DNA from 3 places in the Streptomyces sp. JLBG701 genome. Region 1 is predicted to be linked to each of the others. Evidence: riboswitches for the same ligand, from Rfam matches in the RefSeq annotation. Region 1 holds a riboswitch; each other region holds the start of a gene.
What was found. Region 1 has a riboswitch for cyclic di-AMP ahead of AC5DRG_RS32555 (C40 family peptidase). Riboswitches for the same ligand answer to the same signal wherever they lie in the genome.
Positions count from the first base shown of each region.

Region 2: it holds a riboswitch for cyclic di-AMP, as region 1 does, so the genes downstream of both, AC5DRG_RS31465 (transglycosylase SLT domain-containing protein) here and AC5DRG_RS32555 (C40 family peptidase) in region 1, are expected to answer to the same signal.
Region 3: it holds a riboswitch for cyclic di-AMP, as region 1 does, so the genes downstream of both, AC5DRG_RS25100 (M23 family metallopeptidase) here and AC5DRG_RS32555 (C40 family peptidase) in region 1, are expected to answer to the same signal.

Region 1 covers NZ_CM178588.1:7,000,168-7,003,431, reverse strand. The annotation lists gene AC5DRG_RS32560 (ScyD/ScyE family protein) at 1-886, opposite strand, end outside; cyclic di-AMP (ydaO/yuaA leader) riboswitch at 1,139-1,310, shown strand; gene AC5DRG_RS32555 (C40 family peptidase) at 1,319-2,458, shown strand; gene AC5DRG_RS32550 (tellurite resistance/C4-dicarboxylate transporter family protein) at 2,677-3,264, shown strand, end outside.
Region 2 covers NZ_CM178588.1:6,786,696-6,789,959, forward strand. The annotation lists gene AC5DRG_RS31460 (HAD family hydrolase) at 1-539, shown strand, start outside; gene AC5DRG_RS31465 (transglycosylase SLT domain-containing protein) at 674-1,156, opposite strand; cyclic di-AMP (ydaO/yuaA leader) riboswitch at 1,160-1,339, opposite strand; gene AC5DRG_RS31470 (CocE/NonD family hydrolase) at 1,619-3,264, opposite strand, start outside.
Region 3 covers NZ_CM178588.1:5,476,626-5,479,889, forward strand. The annotation lists gene AC5DRG_RS25095 (aldo/keto reductase) at 1-704, opposite strand, end outside; gene AC5DRG_RS25100 (M23 family metallopeptidase) at 839-1,870, opposite strand; cyclic di-AMP (ydaO/yuaA leader) riboswitch at 1,882-2,039, opposite strand; tRNA gene AC5DRG_RS25105 (tRNA-Met) at 2,380-2,453, opposite strand; partial or broken gene AC5DRG_RS25110 (hypothetical protein) at 2,526-2,780, opposite strand; gene AC5DRG_RS25115 (dihydrofolate reductase family protein) at 2,799-3,264, opposite strand, start outside.

The sequences.
Region 1 (3,264 bases):
TGACGTACAGGTCGCCGCTGTTGTTGAAGGCGATACCGGTGATCGAGCCGAAGCCGGACTTCCAGCCGAGGACCTTGCCGGTCCAGGGGTCAACCCGCCACACGCGCGCGGTGGGCTTCGTGGGCTCGCCGTTCAGGTCGCCGACGTAGAGCTTTCCGTCGGGTCCGAGGGCGAGCGAGGTCGGGACGGACTCGTGTTTGTCATGGTCGGGGAAGACGGTGAAGGGGCGGGCCTTCCCGGACGGCGAGACCTCGATCAGGTCGTTGCCGGCCGCGTCGGCGACGATCCTGCGGCCGTCGGGGAGCGCGAGGACGGCGTACGGGTTGGACTCCAGCGCCGTCTTGTGCGGGTTGTACTTGTACTCCACGGCGGAGATGTCGGCGGCGATCCTCGCCTTGCCGTCGGCGACGGACAGCAGCTTGCCGAGCTTGTTCCAGGGTGGGGTGGTGGGCACGCCGGCCTCCGGCGGGGCGAAGGTCTCCACGCCCCAGACGCAGCCGTCGAGCGCGGAGACGCCGTCCACACCGGTCGCGAAGCCGCCGTCGGGCGCGGCTCCGGAGGGCAGGCCCTCGACGATCCGGTAGTGCCGCCAGGCGTTCCCGTCCCAGTAGATCTTGGTGACCGCCGAGGTGAGCCCGATGCAGGTCGTACCCTCCGGACCCTCCCCGATGCACTTCTTGCCGCCGCGTCCGGCTTCGGCGACGTACACATGTCCGTTGTCGTACGAGAGCTGTCGCGGGTTGTCGAGCCCCTTCGCGATCACGCGGACGACCGGTTTGCCGCCCGCGTGACCGCTGTCCGTGCCCGTGGCGGTCGCGGGGCCGATACCCGCGCTGGCGGCGAGTGCGACTCCTGTGGCGACGACGAGTGCTGTGCGCTTCCGCATGCCGTACCTCCCTCACCTGCCACGGCTCCAGACCGTGACTGGCTGGAAGTTAGCCCCCGGAAGCGGGCGGACGCCGTAACTCCGCACAAGTCACCACAGATCACTCCGGATCGGCCACCCTTGGTGACACGCATGAATAAGGTCACGAAAATGTATCGGGCATATCACCCATCAACCTTCACAGGGGCCACACGAGTTGGCTACCGTGCTCATCAGGCCGTACGACCCCCACCGGCGAACCGTCGCCGGGCCGCTCGGCCTCCGCCGAATCCGGTGCGCCCCAAGGCAGCCGGAACCGGGGACCCACACCGACCTTGGGGTGAATCGGTCCAACTCCCGTCCGGGACAAGGACCGTAGGGCAACCCTTCCGATCCACCCGCCCGAACCCGACAGCTAACTCGGTAGGCGGAATATGGAAGGAGTCGCCTCTCTTGGCGTCGTCGCACCGCAAAGCGCGTCCCACGGGCACGCGCGTCGCAGGCATACGGACCCCCGCCCTCGCCACGGCGGCCCTGACGTCCGTGGCCCTGCTGTCCCAAACAGCCACCGCAGCACCCTCGACCGACGACAAGCCCAGTCTTGAGGAAGTCGAGAAGAAGGTCGACGACCTCTACCGCCAGGCGGAGTCGGCGACCGACAAGTACAACGCGGCCAAGGAGAAGACCGCCAAGCAGAGCAAGCAGGTCGACACTCTCCTCGACGACGTCGCCAAGCGCACGCAGAAGCTCAACGAGGCGCGGGAGGAGCTGGGTTCGTACGCCGCGGCCCAGTACCGGACCGGGGCCTCCGCACCCGACACGGCTACCTTCCTGCTCGCCGACTCGCCGCAGGACTACTTCGACCAGGCCCAGCTGATGGACCGGATGACCGGCCGTCAGAAGGAAGCGGTCGACGAGTACATCACCGAGCAGTCCGCGACGATGCAGAAGCGCCAGGAGGCCACCGAGAGCCTCTCGACGCTCACCGAGTCGCAGAGCGACCTGAAAACGGCCAAGGCCACCGTCCAGCAGAAACTCTCCGACGCGCGCGTACTCCTGTCGCAGCTGACCGCCGAGGAGAAGGCGCGGCTCGCGGAGATCGAGAGGCAGAAGCAGGAGGAGGCCGAGCGCAAGGCGGCCCAGCTCGCCCAGCAGCAGGCCGAGGCCGCCGCGCAGGCCGCCCAGGAGGCGGACACCAGCGCCTCGACCGCCACCGCCACAGACTCGTCCTACGCCACCAAGGCCGAGAAGGCGCTCGCCTTCGCCCGCGCCCAGATCGGCAAGCCGTACGTCTGGGGCGCCACCGGCCCCGACTCCTACGACTGCTCCGGCCTCACCCAGGCCGCCTGGAAGGCCGCCGGCGTGACCCTGCCCCGCACCACCTACCTCCAGGTGGACGCGGGCACGACGGTCTCCCTCTCCAACATCCAGCCGGGCGACCTGGTCTTCTTCTACGACGACATCAGCCATGTCGGCCTCTACATCGGCAACGGCATGATGATCCACGCCCCGAAGCCCGGCGCGTACGTCCGCGAGGAGTCGATCTACTACGACGGCGAGTCGTCGATCTACAGCGTGGTCCGGCCCGCCTGACACTCGGAATGGACAAGCGGACCTGACACACGGAGTTCTGTCGCCACGCGCGCGCGAGCTGCCTTTCGGGGCGGCACGCGCGCGTGGCTGTTTTGCGGGCCGAGGCGCACTTGTTCGTGCCAGGCGTGCGCGCCCCCACCCCGCGCCAGCACGCTTTTCCGGGCGCCCGCGCGCGTGCCCCGCTCGCAACGCGCGCGAAGCTCCTTAGCATCGGCCCCATGTCCGGTATCTCCCCCCTCGGCGCCTGGTGGGCGCAGCGTCCGCCGGCGGCCGGGGCCGCCGTGATGGCGACCGGCATCATCTCGGTCGGCCTGCATCTGACGGGGTACGAGGTGCTGTCCCGTATCGCGCTCGCGGTGGCCTGCGCCGCCTGGCTGGCCCTGGCCGCTGACTTCGTCGTACGGCTGGCGCGGGAGCGGGCGCGCTGGCTGTCGGAGGCGGGGACGCTCGGCGCGCTGACCGGTGTCGCCGCGACCACAGTGCTCGGGACCCGTTTCTCCGCGGCCGGCTGGCAGACCGTGGCTCAGGCGCTGCTGGCGCTGGCCGCCGTGCTGTGGCCAGGGCTGCTCGTCGATGTCGTACGGCACTGGCGGCGCCGTATGCCCGGGGCGGTGTTCCTGGTCTGTGTGGCCACGCAGGGGCTCGCCGTGCTCGGGGCCACGCTCGCCCAGGCCGAGGGCACGGCCTGGCTCGCGCACGCGGCGCTGGTGCTGTTCTGGCTCGGACTGGTCCTCTACGGCTTCGCGCTCGCCCACTTCGATCTGCGGCAGGTGATCGAAGGGGCCGGGGACCACTGGGTCGCGGGC
Region 2 (3,264 bases), 210 kb from region 1:
AGTTGGCCGAGACCGCGCTGGGCAAGATCGAGGCCGAGGTCGGGCAGGTGTACGCGGCCGTCGACCAGGACGGCGTCGACGGGCTCACGCTCATCGAACCGGGGTATCTGATGCCCCATCCGACGCTGCCCGCGGTACAGGTCGGGAAGCGTGACGACCTCTGGGGCGAGCCCATCAGCAAGGTCCTGCTGCGCCACCCGTCCCTGTCCGACGACGAGTTGGCGTCGACGGCGCGCGGAGTGGTGGGTTCCCTCGCCACCGTCACGATGTCGGGGCCCGGGACCGTCGAACTCCAGCCATGCGGCATCACCAAGGCGACGGGGCTGGCGCTGGCGGCCCGGCACCTGGGCCTGAGCCCGGACCGGACGATCGCCTTCGGGGACATGCCCAACGACATCCCGATGTTCGACTGGGCCGCCCACGGCGTCGCCATGGCCAACGCCCATCCCGAACTCAAGGCGGTGGCCGACGAGATCACCCTGTCGAACGAGGACGACGGCATCGCCGTAGTCCTGGAAAGACTGTTCCCGCAGCTCTGAAACCCCCGAACCCCCGAAGCCCCGAAGGCCCGAAGGGCCCAAGGGGCGCGGGGAACTGCGCGACCAGCCACGACGAAGCCGCAGACGCAAGACGACACATCCCGGCACCACCCATCGCGGCTCTACCGGCGGAGCTAGTACGCCCCGTAGACGTTGTCGATCGAGCCGTACCGCGCCGCCGCGTAGTTGCAGGCCGCGGTGATGTTCGCGACCGGGTCGTAGGAGTCCCACGACGTGCCGGCCACGTGGTAGGCGTTGAAGGTCGGGTCGATCACCTGGAGCAGGCCCTTGGACGGGGTGCCGGCGGCCGCGTTGGAGTCCCAGTTGTTGATGGCGTACGGGTTGCCCGAGGACTCACGGATGACGTTGCGATAGATGCCGTCGTACGTCCCGGGGATTCCGTTCTGCGCCATGACCTGGAGGGAGGCCCGGATCCAGCCGTCGAGGTTGTTCGCGTATCCCAGCGAGGTGGCCGTGACCGTGGTCGTGGTGGCCGCGGACGCGGTGGTCGCGCCGATGAGCGGGAGGGCCAGTACGGCGGCTCCGGTGCCGAGGACGGCGAGCTTGCGGGCGAGGCGGTTGGGGCGCTTGAGACGGTATTGAGCGGCAGCGGGCATGGCGGATTTCCTCTCCGGCGCCTGCGAGGTGAGCTGTCGGGTGCGGGCTGGGAGGTGCCCGGCCGTGCCGCCGTAGAGCGACACGACTTAACCCCAAGCCGTACCGGTATGTCCGAAGACGTCCGGGTCCGGCGACTTACCTGGGTCCCCCGCTCCTGCCGTGCGAGTGGTCGTCGATGAGTGTGTGGCGAGCGGCGGCAGGATTCGGCGTTCCGCCCGACAGGCCGGGAACGTATGCGACAGCACATGTCCGGAACAAGTACCGGATTCACAGAACATGCCTGTTGACCTTGTTGTGAGGCTTATGCGGTGCTTGATCCTTTGCGGTCGCCAAGCCTCAATTGCCCATCGGCGCAAGGGGAGGGGCGGGTTCCGGTGCATGAAAGCGTGAATGCCCGTGAGTGACCCAACTCACGGGCGTTCGCAAGAGCGGCAAATCGGGCAATGAAGCCCAAGTAGTGGTTAACCGGCTGTCCGTGGGATCCGCTTCTCCCATGTCCGGTGAAAGACGACCTCGCCGCCCTCCGTGCAGACCACCTCGTTGGAGGTGACGAAGGCCGTCGCGTCGCAGGCGATCTCCGAGCGAGTGGTGACCGTCGTGTCCCAGGCCATCTCGGGGCGGTGCAGCCGGATCGACCAGTCCGAGCGGGTGCGGGCCGACAGGGGGTCCGACTCGTTGATCGTGTACGTCTCCAGCGCGTCCTCGGTGAATTCCAGACCGTCGGGGTACACGCGCGTACCGCCGTAGCGCGGGTCGACCTCCAGGCGCCACTCGCCCTTCGCGACATCGCGGACGACCAGTCGCTCGGGGCGCGGTTCGTCCAGCGTGGCCGGGTAGTTCACGCCGATCGGCTCCGCCTCCTCCGGTTCCTCGAAGCGGATCCCCGGCGTCAACTCGTGGTTTCGTACCGGCAGTTCCAGCGCACTGCCCGCCGGATCCAGCGTGAAGCCCGCCGCCGACTCCGGCTGGGGCCAGATCCACGGCCAGTACGCCGAGGAGACCGCGAGGCGGATGCGGTGCCCCGGCGGGAAGACGTGACCGATGCCGTTGAGCTCGAAGGTCACCTCCTCCGTGGCGCCCGGCGGCCACGCCACGGCCCGGTCGCGCCCCTGCCGCGCCGACAGGTTCAGCACACCCCGGGTGACCAGGGTCGACGAGCCGTCCGGCGCCACGTCGCAGACCCGGGCGACCACCTGGCCGCGCCCCACCTCCGACGTCAGCCGCAGCCGCACCCTCGGCCGCCCCAACACCCAGGCCTCCTCCGGCACTTCGAACTCGAAGCAGACCGACCTCGCGTCCTCGTCCCGCTGGTCCGGCGGCAGGTCGCCGTCGTTGCCGAAGGGAAAGAAGCGGCCCGCGTCGACGCCCGTGTGCATGGGGGAACGGACCGGAAGAGGGGCGCCCTGAAGGCCGTACGAGATGGTCGTGACGTTGGGGGAGGGCCAGGCCGGTTCGCCCACCCAGCGGCCCGGGAGGGTCTCGTAGACCGTCGCCGGGGGGTGCGAGTCGCTGATGTACGCGCGCAGGAGGGACTCGGACATGATGCCGGTGTCGATGCCCTTCAGGTGCTGGTCCCACCAGCGCAGGGTCTCCTGGAGGAAGCCGATCGCCGGGCCGGGCGGGAGGCCGCGGTCGGGGTACTGGTGCGACCAGGGGCCGATCAGGCCGCGTACGCGGTCCGGCGGGAGGTGTTCGACCAGGCGCAGGACCGTGTCGCGGTACGGGTCGTGCCAGCCGCCCACGGCCAGGACGGCGGCGTCGATCGCGCCGTAGTCCTCGCAGACGCTGCCGTGGCGCCAGTAGTCGTCCCGCGTCTGGTGGGCCAGCCAGGTGTGCAGGAAGGGGTCCACCCGCTCCAGGCGCTTGAGCCACATGTCGCGCCAGGACTCGCCGACGTAGTGCGGGTCGGGCGGCCGGGACACGAAGGCGAGCATGGTCGCCGCCCACGCGTGCATGTCCACGGCGAGGACGGAACCTCCCGTGTAGTGCACGTCGTTGTCATAGCGGTCGTCCGTCGAGCAGACCGTGACGATCGCCTTGAGCGGCTCGGGCGCGAGGGCCGCGATCTGGAGGGAGTTGAAGCCGCCCCAGGAGATGCCGAACATGC
Region 3 (3,264 bases), 1.5 Mb from region 1:
ATCGCGGCGCGCCGGCTGTCGACCGTAACGCCGGGGCGGTACTTGCCCGTGAGGAAGCCGGACGCGAGCCCGAAGTACGGGAGGGCGGCCAGGCCGGTGCGCTCGGCGAGGTCCTGGAGCTCGCCCTCGTAGGTGTCGCGGGAGACCAGGTTGTAGTGGGGCTGGAGGGCGACGTACCGCGCGAGACCCTCGCGGTCGGAGAAGTCGAGGGATGCCTGGAGGCGCTCCGCCGAGATGTTCGAGGCGGCGATGTGCCGTACCTTGCCCGCCTTCACCAGCTCGTCGAGCGCGCCGATGATCTCCTCGACCGGCACCTCGGGCTTGTCGAAGTGGGTGTAGTAGAGGTCGATGTGGTCGGTGCCCAGGCGGCGCAGGGACGCGTCGGCGGCGGCCCTGATGTTGGCGGCCGTGAGGCCCGGGAACTCGGGGTGCTGGCTGACCTTGGTCGCGATGACCACGTCGGAACGGTTGCCGCGCGCCTTGACCCAGTTGCCGATGATGGTCTCGGACTCGCCGCCCTTGTTGCCCTCGACCCAGGCCGAGTAGGAGTCGGCGGTGTCGAGGAAGTTGCCGCCCGCGGCCGCGTACGCGTCGAGGACGGCGAAGGACTGCGCCTCGTCGGCGGAGAAGCCGAAGACGTTGCCGCCGAGGACGAGCGGGAAGACCTCCAGGTCGGAGGAGCCGAGCTTGCGAAGAGAAGTCATGCTCTACAGCAACACCCGCACCGGAGCGCCCTGTTCCGGAGGCAATGGCAAAGTTCCGTAAACCCCAAAAGACCGGCAGCCCTGGCGTCGGGGGGGTGTCGCCAGGACTGCCGGAAGTCGGAGAGGAACAAGCCTCAGGGGGTGAGCCCCTTGCTCTGCAGCCAGGCCATCGGGTCGATCCCGGTGTCCGCTCCACCGGGGTGGACCTCCAGGTGGAGGTGCGCCCCGGTCACGTTGCCCGTGGAGCCGACGCGTCCGATGACATCGCCGGTGTTGACCTTCTGGCCGACGCTGACGCTGATGGACGACTGGTGGGCGAACCAGAGCTCGGTGCCGTCGTCGAGCGTGAGCACCGTCTTGTAGCCGTACGACCCGTCCCAGCCGGCCTCGGTGATGGTGCCGCTGTGGATGGCCTTGATGAGCGTGCCCGTGGGCGCGGCGAAGTCGAGGCCCGTGTGGTAGCCGGAGGACCACAGGGAGCCGGCCTGGCCGAAGGTGCTGGTGATCGTGTACGAGGAGGTCGGCAGCGTGTACTGCTTGGCCAGCTCGGCCAGGCGCTCGGCCTCCGCCTTCGCGGCGGCTTCCTCGGCGGCCTTCTTCTTCGCGGCGGCGGCCTTGGCGTCGGCCGCCTTCTCCGCCGCTGCGGCGGCGTCCGCGGCCTTCTTCTCGATGGCGGCCTGGGCAGCCTCCTGCGCCGCGGTGTCGGCCTGGTCCTGCTGCTGCTCGGCCTGGAGGATGATCCGGGCGCGCAGTGCCTCGCCGGCGTCGGTGGTGCCCTCGGCGGTGTCCTCGGACGTGACACCCACGCTGCTGAGCGCGGTGGCGGAACCCTTGGGGCCTTCGTCGTCCGAGATGAGCGAGCCGACGGACGGCAGGTCGGGCATGGAGATGGAGACGGGCGGCTTGCCGGTGTTGGCGCTGGCCATACCGGCCCCGCCGACGGCGGCTATGACACCGACGCCCAGGACGGTGGAGCTGCGGGCGAGTCCCCCGCCGCGCTGCTTGCTGACGCGGTGCCGGCCTCGTACGGGAAGAATGGACTCCGCGGTGGGGTTCCACTCCTCCTTCGGGCCCTCGTCGGTGCGGGCGCCGCCGTAGACGAAGGTCTCGGGGCTGCGCTGTTCCGGCACGAACGGGGCTTCTGGGGCGGGCGGGTTGGACGCCACGTAGGCGTGCTCCTTTCCTTCCTTCTCGCCTACCGGGTTAGCTGACGGGTTCGGAGCAGGAAGGTCTCCTACGCGCGTATAACTGCCGTGCTGCCACGGCGTTATCCGCGTGATTCACCCCAAGTTGGTGGTTCCCCGGTTCCCTTGCGGGATTCGGCACGTGCGCACGGAGCCGACTCTTGTGACGGCTGGGACGACCGCGCTGCGTTATCGAACGTTAATAGACGCGGGCCCTGGATTCCAAGCCGTTCGGCTTGATCATTAACGATTTTCCGCAGGACGTAGCCGTCATGACCGGTAGAAAACGGGCGAGTTGACCGCGATTCAGGAGTCACACCAATTCTGACGGTGTGTCAGTCGTTATGCGGAGCGGGATCATGCGAACACCCCCCGTGACAACGATCAAGAACCAGTGGCGGCGCGCCCGTCCAGGTTTCGACGCTCGGCATCGGCGGCCCGGAATACACCGAAGGCCCGGATCTCAAGAGATCCGGGCCTTCGGCCGTGAGTAGCGGGGACAGGATTTGAACCTGCGACCTCTGGGTTATGAGCCCAGCGAGCTACCGAGCTGCTCCACCCCGCGCCGTTGTGACTCCAGTGTACGTCATCCGGAGGACCACATGCACACGCGTTGATTTGAAGCGCTCAGGGCACCTCACGTCGCAGGATTTCCGGCGTGGGTGAGGGTCTCCCAGGAAACGAAGAGGTCGTCGGTGCCGGCGGGCCGGGTCTCCTCGGTGTCGATGGTCGAGCCGACCGGGCTGAGCGGCACCTTGCCGTCCTTCTCCAAGTAGAAGTAGGCGGGCACGCGCTCGCGGAAGCGCTTCAGGGCGTGGTCGAAGGTCTGGTGGTCGTCGAGGAAGACGGCGATGCCGATCGCGGCGTCGGCCATCGCGAGGTCCCAGTTGCCGACCCGTGCGCGGGCAACTCAGCCCAGCAGATGCCGATTCGGCACCATGGCCGCCCACTCGTACTCCGGCAGTACGACCACGTCGACCCCCTGGCTGGTCAGCAGCCCGCTCCCGTCGGCCGCCTCGACGAACGTGTTCGGCTCGCGCCACGCCGTGACCACCCGTCGTACGCCCGCGTCGAGGATGATCCGCGCACACGGCCGGGGCCGCGAGGCACGGTGTGCGCAGGGCTCCAGGCTGCTGTACACAGTCGCGTCGGCGAGCCGCGGATCCGCCGGGTCCAGCTTGGCGAGGGCGGCCTCCTCCGCGTGCACCACGGGATCGTCGCCCTCTCGCGAGTACCCGCGGGCCAGCTCGGTCCCGTCGGCGGCCACCACCACCGCCCCCACGCTGAACGCGGTCCCCGAGGGCGGACACAGCACCGCCAGCTCGCAGGCCAGCGCCAGCCAGTGCCCGTCGGCGGACGCCGGTACGTCTCCGGTG